3 regions of the Streptomyces sp. NPDC038135 genome follow, and region 1 is predicted to be linked to each of the others. Evidence: riboswitches for the same ligand, from Rfam matches in the RefSeq annotation. Region 1 holds a riboswitch; each other region holds the start of a gene.

Region 1 (6,710 bases):
GCCAGGCCAGGGCGGCGTCGACGTCGGCCGGGCGGCGCGCGCCGATCTGGTAGCGGAGCTGGGCGTCGGTGTCGGCGTCGTCCAGGCCGACGGCGACCCGGGCGGGGGCGCCGAGGAGCTCGTCCGCGTACAGCGCGTCGAGCAGGCGCTGGCACTCCGCGGTGCGGGAGCTCGCCTTGAGCAGGCCGTCGCGCCAGGTGGCCGCCCCGCGCGTCGCGGACCAGGGTGCGCCGAGGTCGTTCTGCGTCAGGAGCGCTGCCCTGGCCTGGTCGTCGGTGAGCAGGCCGTCCCCTCCGCCGGACGCCTTCGGTGTGGGCGAGGCCGCGTCGACGGTGGGCAGCGGCTGCTCGGCGGTCGGCGGGTGCTCCAGGCCGAGGGCGGCGCAGCCGGTGAGGGCGAGGAGACCGGCCGCGAGAGCGGCGAGCGGGAGGGCACGGGGGCGTATCGCGGCGGTCATCGGGGGGGCCTCCTGTGCGGACCGGTGGTGGTGCCACCTCTCACGCCACCACCGCCCACACCGGCCCACCAGCGCGACGGGCCGTCCGGGTGAGAGGACGCGCCGGCTGGCACGGATGCTCGGTGCGCGTGCCGCACGGCATTCCGGGCGCCCTGGAGTGTCCGGCTCCGGGCGTCCGGGCGGCGCCGGCTGGAACGCGCGCATGGTGTCGAGCCTCGCCGCGGCCGCCCTGAAGCGTCCGGCTTCGGGCCGCCGGGAGCGTGGGCCCGGTCGTGGCGGCGGTGCGCGGCTGGTCCGGCGGCAGGGGCGCCCGGCCGGGCTTCGGTCCGCCGCGCGTCGTGACCGCCCCGCGGCTTCGGGATGCCGGGGTGGAGCTGCCCGGCTTGAGGCGTGTTCCGGGGCTTCCGGGCGGGTCAGGGCGGTGGGGTCCGGCTTGGCGGCGGGCGTCCCGTTCTTCGGTCGGCCCCGGGCGTCCGGCCACCGCCTCGGTACCGGCTTGTTCCGGCGCTCGCCGTGACCGCCCCGCGGCTCTCAGGGCGCCGCCCAGGGCAGGTCGCCGCGCGGCCGGGGGCCGGGGGCCGGGGGCGGTCGTAGGCTGAGGGGGCCTTCGGGGGGAGTTCCTGGTGGAAGGAGACCGTCGTGGCCGGGCAGGCCGGTATTCCTGTGATCATCGACTGTGACACCGGCGTCGACGACGCCCTGGCCCTGCTGTTCGCCGTACGCCACCCGGGCCTCGACCTGCGGGCCGTCACCTGCGTGGCCGGGAACACGGACGTGGACGGGGTGGTCCGCAACACCCTGACCGTGCTGGAGCGGGCCGGCGCCCCGGACATCCCGGTGGCGCGGGGCGCCGAGCGCCCGCTGATCGAGCCGGCCCGCTCGGCCCGGCACGTGCACGGCTCGGACGGGATGGGCGACCTGGGCCTGCCCGCCCCCACCCGCGCCCCCGCCGACGTGGACGCCGTGTCCCTGCTGCGCCGGGAGATCCTGGCCTCGCCCCGCCCGGTCACCCTCGTGCCCACCGCGCCGCTCACCAACATCGCCCTGCTGCTGCGCACCCACCCCGAGGTGACCCGCAACATCGAGCGGATCGTGTTCATGGGCGGCGCGGTCGCCACCGGAAACGCCACGCCCGTCGCCGAGTTCAACGTCTGGCACGACCCCGAGGCGGCGGCCGTGCTGCTCACCGCCGGGGTGCCGATCACGATGTACGGGCTGGACGTCTTCATGCGGGTCGTCGTGCCCGGCGCCGACGTGCACCGGCTGCGCGGCAGCGCCGACCCGGGCACCCGGCTGGCCGGGGATCTCCTCGCCCACCGGCCCACCGCGCAGGGCGGCGACCCCGAGGCCGAGGAGGCGGGCGGACTCGGTGACGCGGGCGCGGTCTGCGCGGTCGCCGACCCGGCGGGCATCGCCACCCGGCTGCTGCCGGTGGAGGTCTGCCTGGCGCCCGGCCCGGCCCGCGGCCAGACGCTGGTCGACCGCCGCCCCCGCCCCGGCGAGTCCGAGATCCACGAGGGCGCCCGCGAACAGCCCCTGGTGGACGTCGCGCTGGACGTGGACGTGGACCGGTTCGTGAAGCTCTACCTCGAGACGGTCGAGGGGCCCCCGGCCTAGGCCGGCGCAGGCCGCCGACCCCGGCTCAGTCGGACGCCGCCGGGACCTGTGCCGTCCCACCGACCCCGGGTCAGTCGGACGCCGCCGGACCTGTGCCGTCCCACCGACCCCGGGTCAGTCGGACGCCGCCGGGACCTGTGCCGTCCCACCGACCCCGGGTCAGTCGGACGCCGCCGGGACCCGTGCCGTCCAGCGCTCCTCCACCCGCGCCAGCCGCCAGTACGCCAGCGCCGCCGCCCACACCACCACGAACAGCCCCACGATGACGTAGCCGACGCTGTCCAGGTCCAGCCCGGCGATCCAGCCGGTCACGGCGTCGCCCAGGGCGAACTTCTCGTGCAGGACGCCGACCAGCTCGATGGTGCCGATGAGGAACGCGACGGCGATGGACAGCCCGGTGATCGTGAGGTTGTAGAAGACCTTGCGCACCGGGTTGGAAAACGCCCACTGGTAGGCGAAGTTCATGAACGTGCCGTCGAGGGTGTCGAACAGGCTCATCCCGGCGGCGAAGAGCAGCGGCAGGCACAGGACCGCGTACCAGGGCAGTCCGGCCGCCGCGCCCGAACCGGCCATCACCATCAGCGTGACCTCGGTGGCCGTGTCGAAGCCGAGGCCGAACAGGAAGCCCAGCGGGAACATCTGGCCCGGCCGCGAGATGGACTTGGTCAGCCGCCCGAGGACGCGGTTCATGAACCCCCGCGAGTCCAGGTGCTGTTCCAGCTCACCCTCGTCGTACGTGCCGGACCGCATCGCCCGGAACACCCTCAGGATGCCGGCCAGCGCGACCAGGTTGAGGGCGGCGATGAGGTAGAGGAAGGCGCCGGAGATCGTCGTGCCCATGAAGCCGAGCACCTGGTGGGTGCGCGAGTGCTCGTCCATGACCCGGCCGGCGAGCCGGGTGCCGCCCGCGATCAGCAGGGCCAGCAGCACCACCACGCCGGAGTGGCCCAGCGCGAACCAGAAGCCCACCGACACCGGCCGCCTGCCGTCGGCCATCAGCTTGCGGGTGGTGTTGTCGATCGCGGCGATGTGGTCGGCGTCGAAGGCGTGCCGCATGCCCAGGGTGTAGGCGGTGACGCCGAGGCCGACGCCGAAGACGTCCTGGCCGACCTTGTAGTGCCCGGGGGCGACGAGCAGGAACAGCACCCCGAAGGCGACGACGTGCAGGGCGGCGATCACCCCCAGCAGCCCCGCCGTCCTGATCGTGTCCTCGCGTCGCCATCGGAAGGCAGCGGCATCGGCCATCGGATTCACGCTCCAGCACCTCGTGGATCATCTCGTGAGCTGCCGTGGCCGGTCTCCTGGCTTACGGGGTGGTGCGTTCGCCGTCCCTGCCTTCCCAGCCGTGGACACGGCCAGTGGCCCGGCGGACGCCGGACGGGACGGGAACTCCCCGATCACAGTGGCGAGGGCCGCGTCGGCATGGACCCTTGAGGGGCCGTCACCGACTTCCCGAGCACCACGGCCCGCCCACCGTAGGCGGGTGAACGCCCGTCCGCCTAGCCGGGCACCGGTGCGGGTACGCAAGATCACATGCGAGACGCCCCCGCCGTCCCGCGGGCCTTGCGGCTGCCGCGGGACGGCGGGGGTCGTGGTGGGCCGGGTGGAGGGCCGGGCCGTCAGCCCTGGGCGCCCCGCCTGCGGCGCGAGACGAGCACGAAGGCGGCTCCGCCGGCGACCAGCACGGCGGCCCCGCCCGCGATCAGCCCCGAGTTGCCGCCGCCACCGGTCTCCGCGAGGTCGCCCCCGTCGTCGCCCCCGTCCGGGGTGGGCGCCGAGCCGGCCCGCGACTCGGAGGCGGACGGGGCCGGCGCCGACTCCGTGGCGGCCGGGGACGGCGCGGCGGACGACTCCGAGTCGCTCGGCGTGGACGGCTCCGACGTGCTCGGCGCGGGCGACGCCGAGTCGTCCGCGGGGGCGCTCGGCGACGGGGACTGCGGCTGCTCGGGCGTGGTGGCGCAGTCCTTGGTGCCGCCGTTCCAGGCCGCGATCAGCTTGTCCTTGATGACCGGGTGGTCCGGGCCCTTGGGCAGGTCCCCGTGCTCGAAGCCGTCGTTCGCGCCGTTCTTGCCGTCGAATTTGACCGCGCCGCGGTAGAGGTCGATCTGCGCGAAGCAGCCCGCGTCCGGCACCGCGATGTCGAGGGAGTCGGTCTCGCCCGGCTTCACGGCCACGGTGTCGAAGTCGACGAAGACCTGCTCGCCGGAGGTGGCGAAGCTCGCGCCGTGGGCCAGGTAGGAGGCCAGCGAGGCGGTGCAGCCCGCGGCGCCCCCGGCGGCACGCACCTTGACGTGGACCTTGCCGTCCTCGGTCGGCCGGAGGTTCTGGTCGTCCACCTTCACCGAGTCGAAGAAGTTCACGCCGTCCAGCGAGAACTGGCAGCGGTCGGTGCCGGTCTCGGTGCCCGCGCCGGTGCCGGGCGCGTAGTGGCCGCCGGACCTCCAGCCGTCACCGCCGTGCGCGCCGTGGGCCCAAGCGCCGGAGGCGGCGGCGACCGAGGCGGCGCAGAGGGCGAGTGACGCGGCGCCCGTCCCCAGCAGGCGGCGCGCGGTGACACGTCTGGCTATGGACATGGGTATCCCATCGCAGAAGCTCGAGTGAGCGAAGAAGTCAGAAGAGACACGCGGCCCATTGGTCACATGCGCCACAGTGTGAGGCCATGGTGATCGGCCGTGTTGAAACCTGTCAACCTGCGTGTATGCAGAGGGCGTTCATGGCTCCGTCACAACTTCGTCACACGGGGAAGGATCCACTCCCCATCACCTGAAGGTTCCCTTTCCGGGCAATGTGGACAGGCTCTGTACTGTCGTCCTTCCCGAAGGGAGTCCGCATGGCAGACCTCTCGTCCCGGAACCCGGACTGGTGGCGCCAGGCCGTCGTGTACCAGGTGTATCCGCGCAGCTTCGCCGACGCCGACGGCGACGGGCTCGGCGACCTCAGGGGAGTCGCCCAGCGCCTGAACCACCTCGCCACGCTCGGCGTCGACGCCCTGTGGCTGAGCCCCTTCTACCCCTCGGAACTGGCCGACGGCGGCTACGACGTCGCCGACCCCCGGGGCGTCGACTCCCGCCTCGGCACCCTGGACGACTTCGACGCACTGGTGGCCGAGGCCCACCGCCTCGGTCTGAAGGTGGTCGTCGACGTCGTCCCCAACCACACCTCGCACCGGCACCCCTGGTTCGAGGAGGCGCTGCTGGCCGGCCCCGGCTCCGCGGCCCGGGACCGCTACGTCTTCCGTCCCGGCCGCGGCGCGCACGGTGAACTTCCGCCCACCGACTGGCAGTCGGTGTTCGGCGGCAGCGCCTGGCGGCGGACCGCGGACGGCGAGTGGTACCTGCACCTCTTCGCGCCCGAGCAGCCCGACCTGAACTGGGAGAACGAGGAGGTCCGCGCCGACTTCCGCGCCACCCTGCGCTTCTGGTCCGACCGGGGCGTGGACGGCTTCCGCGTCGACGTCGCGCACGGCCTCGCCAAGGACCTCGCCGAGCCGCTGCGGGACATCGGCGGCATCGGCGCCACCGGCGAGGAGGCCCTGCGGCGCGTCGCGCCCGGCAGCCACCCGTACTGGGACCGCGACGAGGTGCACGAGATCTACCGCGACTGGCGCAAGATCTTCGACGCCTACACCCCGCCCCGCACCGCGGTCGCCGAGGCCTGGGTCCCGGACGCCCGCCGCGCCCTGTACGCCCGTCCGGACGAACTGGGCCAGGCCTTCAACTTCGAGTACCTGCAGGCGTCCTGGGACGCCGACGAGCTGCGGGAGGTCATCACCGGCTCGCTCGCCACCGCCCGCACCGTCGGCGCCTCGGCCACCTGGGTGCTCTCCAACCACGACGTCGTACGGCACGCCTCCCGCCTGCTGCTGCCGCCCGGCACCGACGAGAACGCCTGGCTGCTGTCCGGTGGCCGGGCCCCGGCCGTCGATCCCGAGGCCGGTCTGCGCCGGGCCCGGGCCGCGACCCTGCTGATGCTGGCGCTGCCCGGCTCCGCGTACGTCTACCAGGGCGAGGAACTCGGCCTGCCCGAGGTCGCCGACCTGCCCACCCAGGTGCTGCAGGACCCGATCTGGGAGCAGACCGGCCACGTCCGCAAGGGCCGCGACGGCTGCCGGGTGCCGATCCCGTGGACGCCGGACGGCCCGTCGTACGGTTTCGGGCCGGGGGCCGCCTGGCTGCCGCAGCCGGAGTCCTTCGCCTCCTACGCGGTGGCGGCGCAGGCCGGCGCCGAGGGTTCCACCCTGGAGCTGTACCGCACCGCCCTGCGGCTGCGCCGGAAGCTGCTGGAGGGCGAGACGCTGACCTGGACGCCCGGCGCACCGGCCGGCGTCCTCGACTTCGCCCGTACCGAGACCTGGCGCTCGGTCACCAACCTGACCGGGCGGCCCGTACCGCTGCCGCCGGGCGAGGTGCTGCTCGCCAGCACCCCGCTCGCCGGGGCCGGTTCGCTCCCGCCGGACACCACCGTGTGGCTCGGTTAGCCCACGGTCGGGCTCGGGGTGGGGGCCGGGGCGCCGCCGCCGGAGCCGCCGCCGTCACCGGTGAGGCCGCTGAGGTTCAGCGGGGTGGAGGTCGCGTTCGGCGGCGGGGTGAGGACCACCTCCGGCTGGCCCGCGGGCGGCGGGGGCGGGGTGAGGTTG
Region 2 (6,710 bases), on a different contig from region 1:
ACGGGCACGTTGAGAGCGGCGAGCGCCCCTACGTCCCAGGACTCCTCGTCGCCGCCCGCGGACGCCTGCGAGGCGTGCGTGCCGCCGGCCGCGAGCACGGTGGCGACCAGCGCGTCGGCCCGGCCCAGCAGCTCGTACAGGCCGGGGTCCGCGCCGCGCAGCGAACCGCAGTACACCGGCAGGGCGTTGGCGCCGCGCGCCTCGATCGCCTCGCACAGCGTGTCCACGAAGGCGGTGTTGCCGCTCAGTTCGTGCGCCCGGTAGAACAGCACGCCCACCGTCGGGCGGCCGTCGCGCAGCGGGTACGAGCCGTGGACGCCGAACTCCGGCATCTTCCGCGGCTCCTCGAAGCCCTCGCCCGTGAGCAGCACGGTGTCGGAGAGGAACCGGGCCAGCTGGGTCAGGTTGTCCGGGCCGCCCTCGACGAGGTACCTCAGCGCCTCGGCCACCACGCCCGCCGGCACGGACGACTCGGCCATCAGCTCGGCGTCCGGCACCGTCTCGCCGCCCAGCAGCACGGTCGGGACGCCGGACGTCCGCAGCGCGGCCAGCCCGTCCTCCCAGGCCCGCTTGCCGCCGAGCAGCCGCACGACGGCGAGGTCGGCGCCCTCGATCAGCCCCGGCAGTTCCCCGGCCACGTCCACCCGGGTCGGATTGCCGGTCCGGTACCCGGCGCCGGAGGCCCGGGCCGCCAGCAGATCGGTGTCGGCGGTCGACAACAACAACACTGTGCTCATGCGGGCGCTCCCGGTGGAATGAAAGGCAGTCCTTGTGGCGCGCCCGACTCGATGAGCCGCCAGAGCGCGTCCGTGTCCGCGTGCTGTTCGATCAGGTCGCCGAGCCGGTCGAGCTGCTCCTCGCGCAGCGCGGCGAACGAGGTGCCCGGGGCCGGTACGAAGCGGCGTCCCGCGGCGGCCGCCACCTCGCGCAGGAAGGCGCGCCGGAAGCCGTCCGACTCCAGCGAGCCGTGCCAGTGCGTGCCCCACACGGAACCCACCCGGCAGCCGTCCAGGAAGGGTTCCCCGCCGACGACCTCGGCGACCCCGTGGTGGATCTCGTACCCCTCGACCGGCTCGCCGAGGGCACGCCCGGCCGGGCGGGCGAGGGTCTTCTCCCGGGCGAACCGCACCCGCACGGGCAGCAGGCCGAGCCCGTCGACGGCGCCGGCGCGCGACTCGACCTCGTCCTCGATGTGCTCGCCCAGGATCTGGAAGCCGCCGCAGATCCCGAGCACCGGGCGCCCCTCGGCGGCCCGTCGCGCGAGCGCGTCGGCGAGGCCGCGCTCGCGCAGCCACCGAAGCGCCCGCACGGTCCCGCGGGTGCCCGGGATCACCGCCAGGTCCGCGTCCACCAGCTCCTCCGGCCGGTCCACGAACCGCACCACGACGCCCGGTTCGGCGGCCAGCGCGTCCACGTCGGTGAAGTTGGACATCAGCGGGACCGCGCACACGGCGACCCGCAGCACGTCCGCACCGGCCGGGGGAGCCACCGTGGACTCCCGCACGGCGCCCCGCAGGGAGACCCGCAGCCCGTCCTCCTCGTCGATGCCGAGCCCGTGCCGGAACGGCAGCACGCCGTACGTCCGCCGCCCGGTGAGGCCGTGGAGCATGTCGAGGCCGGGCTCCAGCAGGGAGACGTCGCCCCGGAACTTGTTCACCAGGAACCCGGCGACCAGTTCCTGGTCCTCGGGCGACAGCAGGGCGAGGGTGCCGAAGAAGGAGGCGAAGACGCCGCCGCGGTCGATGTCGCCGACCACGAGGACGGGCAGCCGCGCGCCCCGCGCGATCCCCATGTTGACGATGTCCGTCCGCCGCAGGTTGATCTCCGCCGGCGAACCGGCGCCCTCACAGATCACCGCGTCATACGTGCCCCGCAACTCGGCCAGGCAGTCCAGCACCGTGCCCAGCAGCCGCTGCTGGCGTCCGCCGTGGTAGCCGCGCGCGCTCATCTCGCCCACCGGCTTGCCCAGCAGCACCACCTGGCTGCTCTGTTCACCGCCCGGCTTCAGCAGCACGGGGTTCATCAGCGCGGTCGGCTCCACCCGGCAGGCCTGCGCCTGCATCGCCTGCGCCCGCCCGATCTCGGCGCCCTCGCGCGTCACGAAGGAGTTGAGGGACATGTTCTGCGCCTTGAACGGCGCGACCTTGACGCCCTGGCGCACCAGCCAGCGGCAGATCCCGGCCGTCACGACGCTCTTGCCGGCGTCGGAGGTGGTGCCGGCGACGAGGAGCCCACCGCTCACTTGCCACGTCCCTTCACGAGGAGGCGCGCACCGGCGGTGACGCCGAGCGCGAGCAGGCCGACGCGGCGGGAGAGCGTCACGGCCCGGTCGATGTCGGTGACCCGGACGGCCCGCCCGGTGCCGCCGCCCAGCACCGGCCGGTGTTCCACCCGCCCGGCGTAGGAGAGCGTCCCGCCGAGCCGCACCCCGAGCGCGCCCGCGAACGACGCCTCGACGGGTCCGGCGTTGGGGCTCGGGTGCTTCGCCGCGTCCGCCCGCCAGGCCCGTACGGCGCCCCGCGGGTCCGGTCCGGCCAGCACGGCGAGCGCGGCCGTCAGCCGGGCCCCCGGCCAGCCGGCGAGGTCGTCGAGCCGGGCCGAGGCCCAGCCGTAGCGGCGCAGGCGCGGCGATTTGTGACCGACCATCGCGTCCAGGGTGTTGACGGCCCGGAACCCGAGCAGCCCCGGCACGCCGGCGACGGCGCCCCACACCAGCGCGCCCACGACGGCGTCGGAGGTGTTCTCGGCGACGGACTCGACCACGGCCCGGGCGATCCCGTCGGCGTCCAGCGCCTGCGGGTCCCGGCCGCACAGGTGCGGCAGCCGCGCGCGGGCCGCCGGCACGTCACCGGCCTCCAGGGCGCGCCCGATCGCCCGGGCCTCGCGGGCCAGCGAAGTGCCCCCGACGACGGCCCAGGTGGCCACGCCGATCAGCGCGGCGGAGGCGACGGGGGAGCGGCGCACGGCCCGTTGGGCGACGAGCCCGGCGGCCACGGCGCCGCCGGCGCAGACGGCGGTGTGCAGCGCGCCCCAGCCGCGATGGTCGTGCCACAGCACGCGTTCCACGGCAGCGGCCGCCCGCCCGAACACGGCGACCGGATGCCCGCGGCGCGGATCGCCGAGGAGCAGGTCGCCGAGAAGGCCGGCGGCGGCGCCGTACGCGTAAGCGCGATCGGCACCCATCGGCTCAGCCGGCCGTGGGCGCGGGGGCGGAACTCTCGCTGCGGGCCCTGGAACGGGCCCTCGATCTGCGGCCGAGCATGGCGATCGGTGTCCTCACTCAGGGTGTCCACGCCCTGGTTCGACGAAGCCGGCGGTGAGAGTTCCTGGCTCCCGGGGATCACTCCCCGGTGACAGTGGCGGGACCGCGCCGGATTCGCACCGGCTTCCTCTCCTGCCGCCGTACATGGCCCGGGCAGTCCACCACGGGCCCGGAAGGGCCGTCAACTTGCCTGTGACCTGCGGGGGGAGAGTGTGCCGAGCCCCACACCGGCGGGATCCGGACACGAGAAGAGGCTCCCTGCCGGAACACACCGGCGGAGAGCCTCTTCGGGGACGGCCTGCCTTAAGGCTTGGCCACGATCAGGTAGATGCCGTAGGCCACGGCCGCGGCGCACGCCGCGAAGCACACGTACGCGCCGGTGACGGCGAGCGTCGCGGAGCCGCCCTGCGCGGCCGCCCGCTCGCGCCGGGACAGGCCGTTGACGCCGAGGGTGAACAGGGCCACCAGGCCCACCGTGAAGGCGAGGCTGACGCCGAGGACGGAGCCGATGGCCGCCCAGTCGATCTTCATGTTGCTTTTCCTCCGGTAACCGGGTCAGACGGTGGCGGCCGGCGGGACGGCCGGTGCGGTGACTTCGGCGGTGGCCGGGGCCGGGCCGCTCGACTGTGCCGGGAAGGTGATGGCCGGCCCCTCGGTGAGGGTGACGCCGGCCGGCGGCGGGGTCACCGCGGCGATCGCGGCGGTCACCACACCCGCGGGCTCCGCGGCCTCGTCGGTGCCGTTGACGTTGGTGTGGTCGACGACCTCGCGGCGGGAGCGCTTCCAGATCGCGGCGCTGGAGCCGACCAGGAAGACCGCGACGAGGGCGGTGCCCCAGTCGCCCAGGTCCGTGACGGACTCGGCGAGCGCGCCGACCAGGGCGGCGGCCGGGAGGGTGAGGACCCAGGCGACGGCCATCCGGGTCGCGGTGGACCAGCGGACCACACCGCCCTTGCGGCCCAGACCCGCGCCCATCACCGAACCGGAGACGACGTGCGTGGTGGACAGCGAGAAGCCGAGGTGCGAGGAGGCCAGGATGGCGGTGGCGGCGCTGGTCTGGGCGGCGAAGCCCTGGCGCGGCTGCAGCTCGGTCAGGCCCTTGCCCATGGTGCGGATGATGCGCCAGCCGCCGATGTAGGTGCCGAGCGCGATGGCCATGCCCGCGGAGAGGATCACCCAGGTGGGAGGGTTGGAACCCGGGGCGATGGCGCCGCCCGCGATCAGCGCGAGGGTGATGATGCCCATGGTCTTCTGGGCGTCGTTGGTGCCGTGGGCGAGGGAGACCAGTCCGGCGGAGGCGATCTGGCCGGCGCGGTAGCCCTTGCGGGAGGCCTCGCCCTCGGCCTTGCCGCCGATCCCGTAGGAGAAGCGGGTGGCGAGCATGGCGGCCAGGCCGGCCACGACCGGGGCGGCGACCGCCGGCAGCAGCACCTTGGTGACCAGCACGTCGCCGTGGACGGCGCCGAAGCCCGCCGAGGCGACGGTGGCGCCGATCAGGCCGCCCATCAGGGCGTGGGAGGAGCTGGAGGGCAGACCCACCAGCCAGGTCAGCAGGTTCCAGAGGATCGCGCCGACCAGGGCGGCGAAGATGACCTCGGGACGGATGCCGTTCTCATCGACGAGACCCTTGGAGATCGTGTTGGCGACCTCCACGGAGAGGAAAGCGCCCACAAGGTTGAGCACGGCGGACATGGCCACCGCGACCTTGGGCTTGAGCGCACCGGTCGAGATGGTGGTGGCCATCGCGTTGGCGGTGTCGTGGAAACCGTTCGTGAAATCGAACGCGAGAGCGGTTACCACCACTATCGCGAGGATCAGCGAGAAGCTTTCCATTTACCCAGGCAATCGTTCGAGCGTCATTGGCGGGTCGAACGTAGGCAACCTGGGTGAACGGAAGGTGAACTGGGTCGGGCGCGGGGGTGTCGGTAACGGGGGTCGGCGATTCCGTTCCGGTCGGGCGCCCGTGCGCCCCTTGGCTACCGGCCGCGCGCGAAGGCCCGCAGCCGGCTCGGCGGCCCGTGAAAGAGATTCTGGTCACCCGGCAGACCGCCCTCGGTGCCGTACTGCCAGAAGGTCCAGGACGACCATCCGCCGGGCAGCGATCCCGGCGCTGACGTGCCGTGACGGGCGATCCACAGCGGGTGGTCGGAGGCGAAGGCGCGGCTGCCGCCGGTGCAGGAGGCCCACCACTGGGCGGTCGTGTAGATCACCGGACGCCGGCCGGTGAGCCGGTGCAGTTCGTCGCTGAAGGAGCGGATCCAGCGGACCATCCGCCGGTGGCCGAGCCCGTAGCAGATGTGCCTGCCGTCGTACGGGTCGTATTCGATGTCGAGGGCCGGCGGCAGGGTCCAGCCGTCCGCCCGCCAGCCGCCGCCGTGCCGTACGAAGTACGCGGCCTGGGCGGCGCCGGAGGACTGGTCGGGGCGGGCGAAGTGATAGGCGCCGCGGATCAGGTGCGCCCGGCGCGCGCCCGCGTACTGCCGGGCGAAATAGGGATTGCGGTAGCCCGTGGACTCCGTCGCCTTGATGTAGGTGAACCGAGCGCCGTCCGACCGGGCGGCGGGCCAGTCGACGTGTCCCTGGTGCGAGGACACGTCGTGCCCCCGCGGCAGGCCCGCCGCCACCGCGGCCGACGGCCCGGCGGCGGCGCACTGGGCGCCCGCGAGGACGAGCGCGCCCGCGGCGGCCGCGACCACGGCCGCGCGACGGCGGGGGCGGGAGGGTGAGCGGTCACGGGCCATGCGTCCCCCTGGTGTGACGGTGAAGCGTCGTGCGACTGCGGGCATTAATGATCATTAGATGCTTGGATATCACCCGATCAAGTGCGTTTAGGTGCGTTTCGCACCGGTGTCCACTCGTCCGGCGGCACGGGTTCCGGACGGAAGTCCGCCGGCGGACTTCCCCGCACCGGGCGGGCTGGCAGGATCGCGGCATGGCTGGACAGCGGCGGGACGCGGAAGAGCAGCAGGAGCGGAGCTGGGCGGCGCTGGTCGCGACGGCCCGCCGGACCGTGGCCGACGGGCTGGTCGTCGGCACCTCGGGCAACGTCTCCGCCCGCGTGGGGGACGTCGTGCTGGTCACCCCGTCGGGCGTGCCCTACGACCGGCTCACCCCGGCCGACATCACCGGCGTCGACCTCGACGGCCGGCAGGTGCTCGGCACCCTCGTGCCGACCAGCGAGCTGCCCATGCACCTCGCCGTCTACCGCAGCACCGACGCCCGCGCCGTCGTCCACACCCACGCCGTGCACGCCACGGCGGTCTCCACCCTCGTCACCGAGCTGCCCCCGATCCACTACATGACCGCCTCCCTCGGCGGCCCCGTACGGGTCGCCCCCTACGCCGCCTACGGCACCGACGAACTGGCCGGCAACATGCTCGCGGCGCTGGCCGGCCGCTCCGGCTGCCTGCTGCGCAACCACGGCACGGTCACCCACGGCGCCACCCTC
Region 3 (6,710 bases), on a different contig from region 1:
TGGAAGTTGTCATCGTCCCGGACGCCGCGGCGGGCGGCGAGCTGATCGCCGAGTCCATGGCCGAGCTGCTGCGACGCAAGCCCGACGCGCTGCTCGGTGTGGCCACCGGTTCCACTCCGCTGCCCGTCTACCAGGCACTGGCGCTCAAGTGGCGCTCCGGTGCGGTGGACACCTCCGGGGCGCGCATAGCCCAGCTCGACGAGTACGTGGGGCTGCCCGCCGACCACCCCGAGTCCTACCGCTCGGTGCTGCGCCGGGAGGTGCTGGAACCGCTCGGCATCGGGATGGAGGCCTTCATCGGGCCGGACGGCACCGCCGAGGACGTCCAGGCGGCCTGCGAGGCCTACGACCGCGCGCTCGCCGAGGCGGGCGGCGTGGACCTGCAGCTCCTCGGCATCGGGACGGACGGGCACATCGGGTTCAACGAGCCGTGCTCCTCGCTCGCCTCGCGCACCCGGATCAAGACGCTGACCGAGCAGACCCGGATCGACAACGCGCGCTTCTTCGACGGCGACATCGCGCAGGTGCCGCACCACGTGATCACCCAGGGCATCGGCACCATCCTGGAGGCCCGCCACCTGGTGCTGCTGGCCACCGGCGAGGGCAAGGCGGACGCGGTCGCCGCCACCGTCGAGGGACCGGTCGCGGCCGTCTGCCCGGCCTCGGCGCTCCAGCTCCACCCGCACGCCACGGTGGTCGTCGACGAGGCCGCCGCGTCCAAGCTCAAGCTGGCCGACTACTTCCGCCACACCTACGCCCACAAGCCGGACTGGCAGGGCATATAGGGGGCGTCCGGCCCACCCGCCCCGGCGTGCCCCAGGCCTGCCGCCGGGGCCGCTGGACTAGACCAGCAGGGGGTGCGCCGGTATACAGAGGAGATCACGGAGCGTGCGGGTGGAGCCCGACACACGAAGCCGTGCCACGATGTGAGCCGTGGCCGACGGTCGGTCGGTCGCTTTCGGCACCCGGAGCCGGGAAGGCAGAGCATGAGCACCGACGTCAGCAGTGCGGAGCACGAGGCCGGCACGACCGTCCGTACCGCGCGCGTGCCCAAGTACTACCGCTTGAAGAAGCACCTGCTCGACATGACGGAGACGCAGGCGCCGGGCACGCCCGTCCCGCCGGAGCGCACGCTGGCGGCCGAGTTCGACACCTCCCGCACGACCGTCCGGCAGGCCCTGCAGGAGCTCGTCGTCGAGGGCCGGCTGGAGCGCATCCAGGGCAAGGGCACCTTCGTCGCCAAGCCGAAGGTGTCCCAGGCGCTGCAACTGACCTCCTACACCGAGGACATGCGCGCCCAGGGCCTGGAGCCCACCTCCCAGCTGCTGGACATCGGGTACGTCACCGCCGACGACCGGCTCGCCGAGCTCCTCGACATAACGGCGGGCGGCCGGGTGCTGCGCATCGAGCGGCTGCGCATGGCCAACGCCGAGCCCATGGCCATCGAGACCACCCATCTGTCGGCCAAGCGCTTCCCCGCGCTGCGGCGGTCGCTGGTGAAGTACACGTCCCTGTACACCGCGCTCGCCGAGGTCTACGACGTCCACCTCGCCGAGGCCGAGGAGACCATCGAGACCTCCCTGGCCACGCCGCGCGAGGCGGGTCTGCTCGGCACCGACGTGGGCCTGCCGATGCTGATGCTCTCCCGCCACTCGCTGGACCGCGGCGGCCAGCCGGTGGAGTGGGTGCGGTCCGTCTACCGGGGCGACCGGTACAAGTTCGTCGCCCGTCTGAAGCGCCCTCAGGACTGAACCGGCGAAGAACCTTCACGCTCCGCACGCGAAATCGATATGCCGATATGCGGACGAGGTCTTCCGCTGCCGTGACGGCGTCACCTAGATTGCCTGCGCATTACACAGGTGATCAGCGAGGGGACGGAGCCGTGGCATGTCCGAAACGCAAGAAGTGAGACCACCGGTGGTGACGCCGGTCCGGGTGATCATCGGGCTGTGTCTCGTCGCGCCCTTCGTGGCGATGCTGTGGGTCGGCTCGTACTCCAAGACGGACCCCGCCTTCATCGGGATCCCGTTCTTCTACTGGTACCAGATGCTGTGGGTGCTGCTCTCCACCGCGCTCACGATGCTGGCGTACCAGCTGTGGCAGCGTGACCAGCGCGCCCGCGGCGCCCGGAGCGGGGGTGCGGCGAAGTGAAGGACGGCGTCAACGGCGTCGCACTCGGCGTCTTCATCTTCTTCTTCCTGGCCGTCACGGTCGTGGGCTTCATGGCCGCACGCTGGCGCAGGGCCGACAACGAGCACTCCCTGGACGAATGGGGCCTGGGCGGACGGTCGTTCGGCACCTGGATCACCTGGTTCCTGCTCGGCGGCGACCTGTACACGGCGTACACCTTCGTCGCCGTGCCGGCGGCGATCTACGCGGCGGGCGCGGCCGGCTTCTTCGCCGTCCCGTACACGATCCTCGTCTACCCGCTCATCTTCACGTTCCTGCCCCGCCTGTGGTCGGTCTCGCACCGCCACGGCTACGTGACCACCTCGGACTTCGTGCGCGGCCGGTTCGGCTCCAAGGGCCTGTCGCTGGCCGTGGCGGTCACCGGCATCCTCGCGACGATGCCGTACATCGCGCTCCAGCTCGTGGGCATCCAGGCGGTGCTGGACGTGATGGGCGTCGGCGGCGGCGAGAACACCAACTGGTTCGTGAAGGACCTGCCGCTGCTCATCGCCTTCGGCGTGCTGGCCGCGTACACCTACTCGTCCGGTCTGCGCGCCCCCGCGCTGATCGCGTTCGTGAAGGACGCGCTGATCTACATCGTCATCGCGGTGGCGATCATCTACATCCCGATCAAGCTGGGCGGGTTCGACGACGTCTTCGCCAAGGCGGGTGACGCCTTCAGCCAGGTGAACCCGGCCACCGGCAAGCCGCGCGGCGCGCTCGCACCGCCGGAGGCGGGCCAGTGGACGTACGCCACCCTGGCGCTCGGCTCCGCGCTCGCCCTGTTCATGTACCCGCACTCGATCACCGCGACCCTGTCCTCCAAGAGCCGTGAGGTGATCCGCCGCAACACCACGATCCTGCCGCTGTACTCGCTGATGCTCGGCCTGCTGGCCCTGCTCGGCTTCATGGCGATCGCGGCCGGGGTGAAGGTCACCAACGGCCAGCTGGCGATCCCGCAGCTCTTCGAGAACATGTTCCCGGACTGGTTCGCGGGCGTGGCCTTCGCGGCGATCGGCATCGGCGCGCTGGTGCCCGCGGCCATCATGTCCATCGCGGCGGCGAACCTGTTCACCCGCAACATCTACAAGGACTTCATCAAGCCGGACGCCACGCCGAAGGAGGAGACCCGGGTCTCCAAGATCGTGTCGCTGCTGGTGAAGGTGGGCGCGCTGGTCTTCGTCCTGACGATGGACAAGACGGTCGCCATCAACTTCCAGCTGCTGGGCGGCATCTGGATCCTGCAGACCTTCCCGGCCCTGGTCGGCGGCCTGTTCACCCGCTGGTTCCACCGCTGGGCGCTGCTCGCCGGCTGGGCGGTCGGCATGGTGTACGGCACGCTCGCCGCGTACGGGGTGGCCTCGCCGACCCAGAAGCACTTCGGCGGCTCCGCGAAGGAGATCCCGGGCATCGGGGAGATCGGCTACATCGGCCTCACCGCGTTCGTGCTGAATGTCGTGGTCACCGTGGTGCTCACCTTCGTCCTGAAGGCCGTGAAGGCCCCGGAGGGCCTCGACGAGACCCGGCCGGAGGACTACACGGCGGACGCGGGCGACCCCGGCGTCGAGGTGGAGCTCCCGCCCGCCACCGCGGGAAGCGCCCACTAGCGCGACCGGTCACGGACCACCCGCAGCGGGCCGCCGAGGGCACCTCCCCCGGCGGCCCGCTGTCGTGCGAGTTGACCCTGCGGAGCCGTCGCAACACGCAGCAGGCACAACATGTGGGGGTGACACGACGGCCCGGCACTAGATGTATGCTCATGCTCGCTGTCGCCGCAGGGGAATCCGGTGCGAATCCGGAACTGTCCCGCAACGGTGTACTCGCGTGTCTCCGCACGCCTGTTCAGTCCGAGGACCTGCCGGCAGCACGCGCCCGGCCGTCCGGTCCGGGTGCTCATCGACGTCCGGGCCTCGTGGAATGGGCCGGGGACGCGACGCCGTGCGCGCTCGCGCTGCCCCCTGCCCTCCGCAAGGCCCCGTGCCGAGCGAGGGAGAGCCCCACGTGACCATCGCGCCAGCCGACCCGGCTTCAGCCACCCCGGCGAGCGGAGCCCCGGTGGAGACCGACGGTCCCGGTGCCGCACTGCTGCGGACCCTGACCGAGCTGACCGCCGACCTCCCCGACGCCGACCCCGGCCGGGTCGCCGCCGCCGCGCTGCGCGGCCGGTCCGCCCGGGCCGACGAGGCGGAGTTGCGCGAGCTGGCCACGGAGGCGGCCGCCGGGCTGATCTCCGAGGACCCCGCCTACTCCCGGCTGGCCGCCCGGCTGCTGACCGTCTCCATCCGCGCCGAGGCCGCCTCGCAGGGCGTCACGTCCTTCACCGGGTCGGTCGCCGTCGGCCATCGTGAGGGTCTCGTCGCCGACCGCACCGCGGAGTTCGTGCGGCTGCACGCCGAACGGCTCGACGCGCTGGTCGACCCGGCGGCCGACGACCGCTTCGGGTACTTCGGCCTGCGCACGCTGCACAGCCGCTACCTGCTCCGCCACCCCATCACCCGCCGGGTGATCGAGACGCCGCAGCACTTCATGCTGCGCGTCGCCGCCGGCCTGGCCGAGGACGACACCGCCCGCTCCGTGGACGAGGTCGCCGCGCTGTACGGCCTGATGAGCCGGCTCGACTACCTGCCCTCCTCCCCCACCCTCTTCAACTCCGGCACCCGGCATCCGCAGATGTCGTCCTGCTACCTCCTCGACTCCCCGCTGGACGAGCTGGACTCCATCTACGACCGGTACCACCAGGTCGCCCGCCTCTCCAAGCACGCCGGCGGCATCGGCCTGTCCTACTCCCGCATCCGCGGCCGCGGTTCGCTGATCCGGGGCACCAACGGGCACTCCAACGGGATCGTGCCGTTCCTGAAGACGCTGGACGCCTCGGTGGCCGCGGTGAACCAGGGCGGCCGGCGCAAGGGGGCCGCCGCGGTGTACCTGGAGACCTGGCACTCCGACATCGAGGAGTTCCTGGAGCTGCGGGACAACACCGGTGAGGACGCCCGCCGTACGCACAACCTGAACCTCGCGCACTGGATCCCGGACGAGTTCATGCGCCGGGTCGACGCCGACGAGCGGTGGTCGCTGTTCTCCCCGGCGGACGTGCCGGAGCTGGTCGACCTGTGGGGCGAGGAGTTCGACGCCGCGTACCGCAGGGCGGAGGCCGCCGGGCTCGCGCGGAAGACGATGCCCGCCCGGGACCTGTACGGCCGCATGATGCGCACCCTCGCGCAGACCGGCAACGGCTGGATGACCTTCAAGGACGCCGCCAACCGCACCGCCAACCAGACGGCGACCGCGGGCCACGTCGTGCACTCCTCCAACCTGTGCACCGAGATCCTCGAGGTCACCGACGACGGCGAGACCGCGGTGTGCAACCTGGGGTCGGTCAACCTCGGCGCCTTCGTGGACACGGCGGCCGGCGACCTCGACTGGGAGCGGCTCGACGAGACCGTCCGCACGGCCGTCACCTTCCTCGACCGCGTGGTCGACATCAACTTCTACCCGACCGAGCAGGCGGGCCGGTCGAACGCCAACTGGCGTCCGGTGGGCCTGGGCGCGATGGGCCTGCAGGACGTCTTCTTCAAGCTGCGGCTGCCCTTCGACTCCGCCGAGGCCAGGGCGCTGTCCACGCGGATCGCCGAGCGGATCATGCTCGCCGCGTACGAGGCGTCCGCGGACCTCGCCGAGCGCAACGGCCCGCTGCCGGCCTGGCGGAAGACCCGCACCGCCCAGGGCGTGCTGCACCCCGACCACTACGGCGTCGAGTTCACCTGGCCGGAGCGCTGGGCGGCGCTGCGGGCGCGGATTGCCGAGGTGGGGATGCGCAACTCGCTGCTCCTGGCCATCGCGCCCACGGCCACCATCGCGTCCATTGCGGGCGTGTACGAGTGCATCGAGCCGCAGGTGTCCAACCTGTTCAAGCGCGAGACGCTCTCGGGCGAGTTCCTCCAGGTGAACTCCTACCTGGTGGACGAGCTCAAGCGGCTCGGCGTGTGGGACGCCCAGACCCGTGAGGCGCTGCGCGAGTCCAACGGCTCGGTGCAGGGCTTCACCTGGGTGCCGCAGGACGTCCGCGACCTGTACCGCACGGCGTGGGAGATCCCGCAGCGCGGCCTCATCGACATGGCGGCCGCCCGCACCCCGTTCCTTGACCAGGCGCAGTCGCTGAACCTCTTCCTGGAGACGCCGACCATCGGCAAGCTCTCCTCGATGTACGCGTACGCCTGGAAGTCCGGGCTGAAGACGACGTACTACCTGCGCTCGCGCCCGGCGACGAGGATCGCCCGCGCCGCCCGGGCGCAGACCCGAGCCACCGTCCCCGTGCAGCAGATCGCCGACCCCGACGCGGTCGCCTGCTCCCTTGAGAACCCCGAGTCCTGCGAGGCCTGCCAGTGATGACCAGCGAAGCCAAGAACCTGCTCGACCCGGGCTTCGAGCTGACTCTCCGCCCGATGCGCTACCCCGACTTCTACGAGCGCTACCGGGACGCCATCAAGAACACCTGGACCGTCGAGGAGGTCGACCTCCACTCGGACGTCGCCGACCTCGCG

What was found. Region 1 has a riboswitch for cobalamin ahead of nicT (Nickel transporter NicT). Riboswitches for the same ligand answer to the same signal wherever they lie in the genome.
Region 2: another riboswitch for cobalamin. It lies ahead of ACZ7JA_RS34830 (cobalamin biosynthesis protein); the one in region 1 lies ahead of nicT (Nickel transporter NicT).
Region 3: another riboswitch for cobalamin. It lies ahead of ACZ7JA_RS00915 (ribonucleoside-diphosphate reductase subunit alpha); the one in region 1 lies ahead of nicT (Nickel transporter NicT).

What each region holds. Positions count from the first base shown of each region.
Region 1 is NZ_JBVJXS010000003.1:467,119-473,828, forward strand. It holds gene ACZ7JA_RS10470 (hypothetical protein) at 1-457, opposite strand, end outside; gene ACZ7JA_RS10475 (nucleoside hydrolase) at 1,097-2,074, shown strand; gene nicT (Nickel transporter NicT) at 2,234-3,319, opposite strand; cobalamin riboswitch at 3,349-3,553, opposite strand; gene ACZ7JA_RS10485 (LAETG motif-containing sortase-dependent surface protein) at 3,694-4,647, opposite strand; gene ACZ7JA_RS10490 (glycoside hydrolase family 13 protein) at 4,905-6,551, shown strand; gene ACZ7JA_RS10495 (DUF4142 domain-containing protein) at 6,548-6,710, opposite strand, start outside.
Region 2 is NZ_JBVJXS010000015.1:109,202-115,911, forward strand. It holds gene cobN (cobaltochelatase subunit CobN) at 1-737, opposite strand, end outside; gene ACZ7JA_RS34825 (cobyric acid synthase) at 734-2,242, opposite strand; gene ACZ7JA_RS34830 (cobalamin biosynthesis protein) at 2,239-3,183, opposite strand; cobalamin riboswitch at 3,302-3,440, opposite strand; gene ACZ7JA_RS34835 (hypothetical protein) at 3,566-3,793, opposite strand; gene ACZ7JA_RS34840 (inorganic phosphate transporter) at 3,818-5,095, opposite strand; gene ACZ7JA_RS34845 (lysozyme) at 5,239-6,003, opposite strand; gene ACZ7JA_RS34850 (class II aldolase/adducin family protein) at 6,195-6,710, shown strand, end outside.
Region 3 is NZ_JBVJXS010000001.1:191,040-197,749, forward strand. It holds gene nagB (glucosamine-6-phosphate deaminase) at 1-785, shown strand, start outside; gene ACZ7JA_RS00900 (GntR family transcriptional regulator) at 987-1,751, shown strand; gene ACZ7JA_RS00905 (DUF3311 domain-containing protein) at 1,888-2,151, shown strand; gene mctP (monocarboxylate uptake permease MctP) at 2,148-3,776, shown strand; cobalamin riboswitch at 3,888-4,046, shown strand; gene ACZ7JA_RS00915 (ribonucleoside-diphosphate reductase subunit alpha) at 4,171-6,555, shown strand; gene ACZ7JA_RS00920 (ribonucleotide-diphosphate reductase subunit beta) at 6,555-6,710, shown strand, end outside.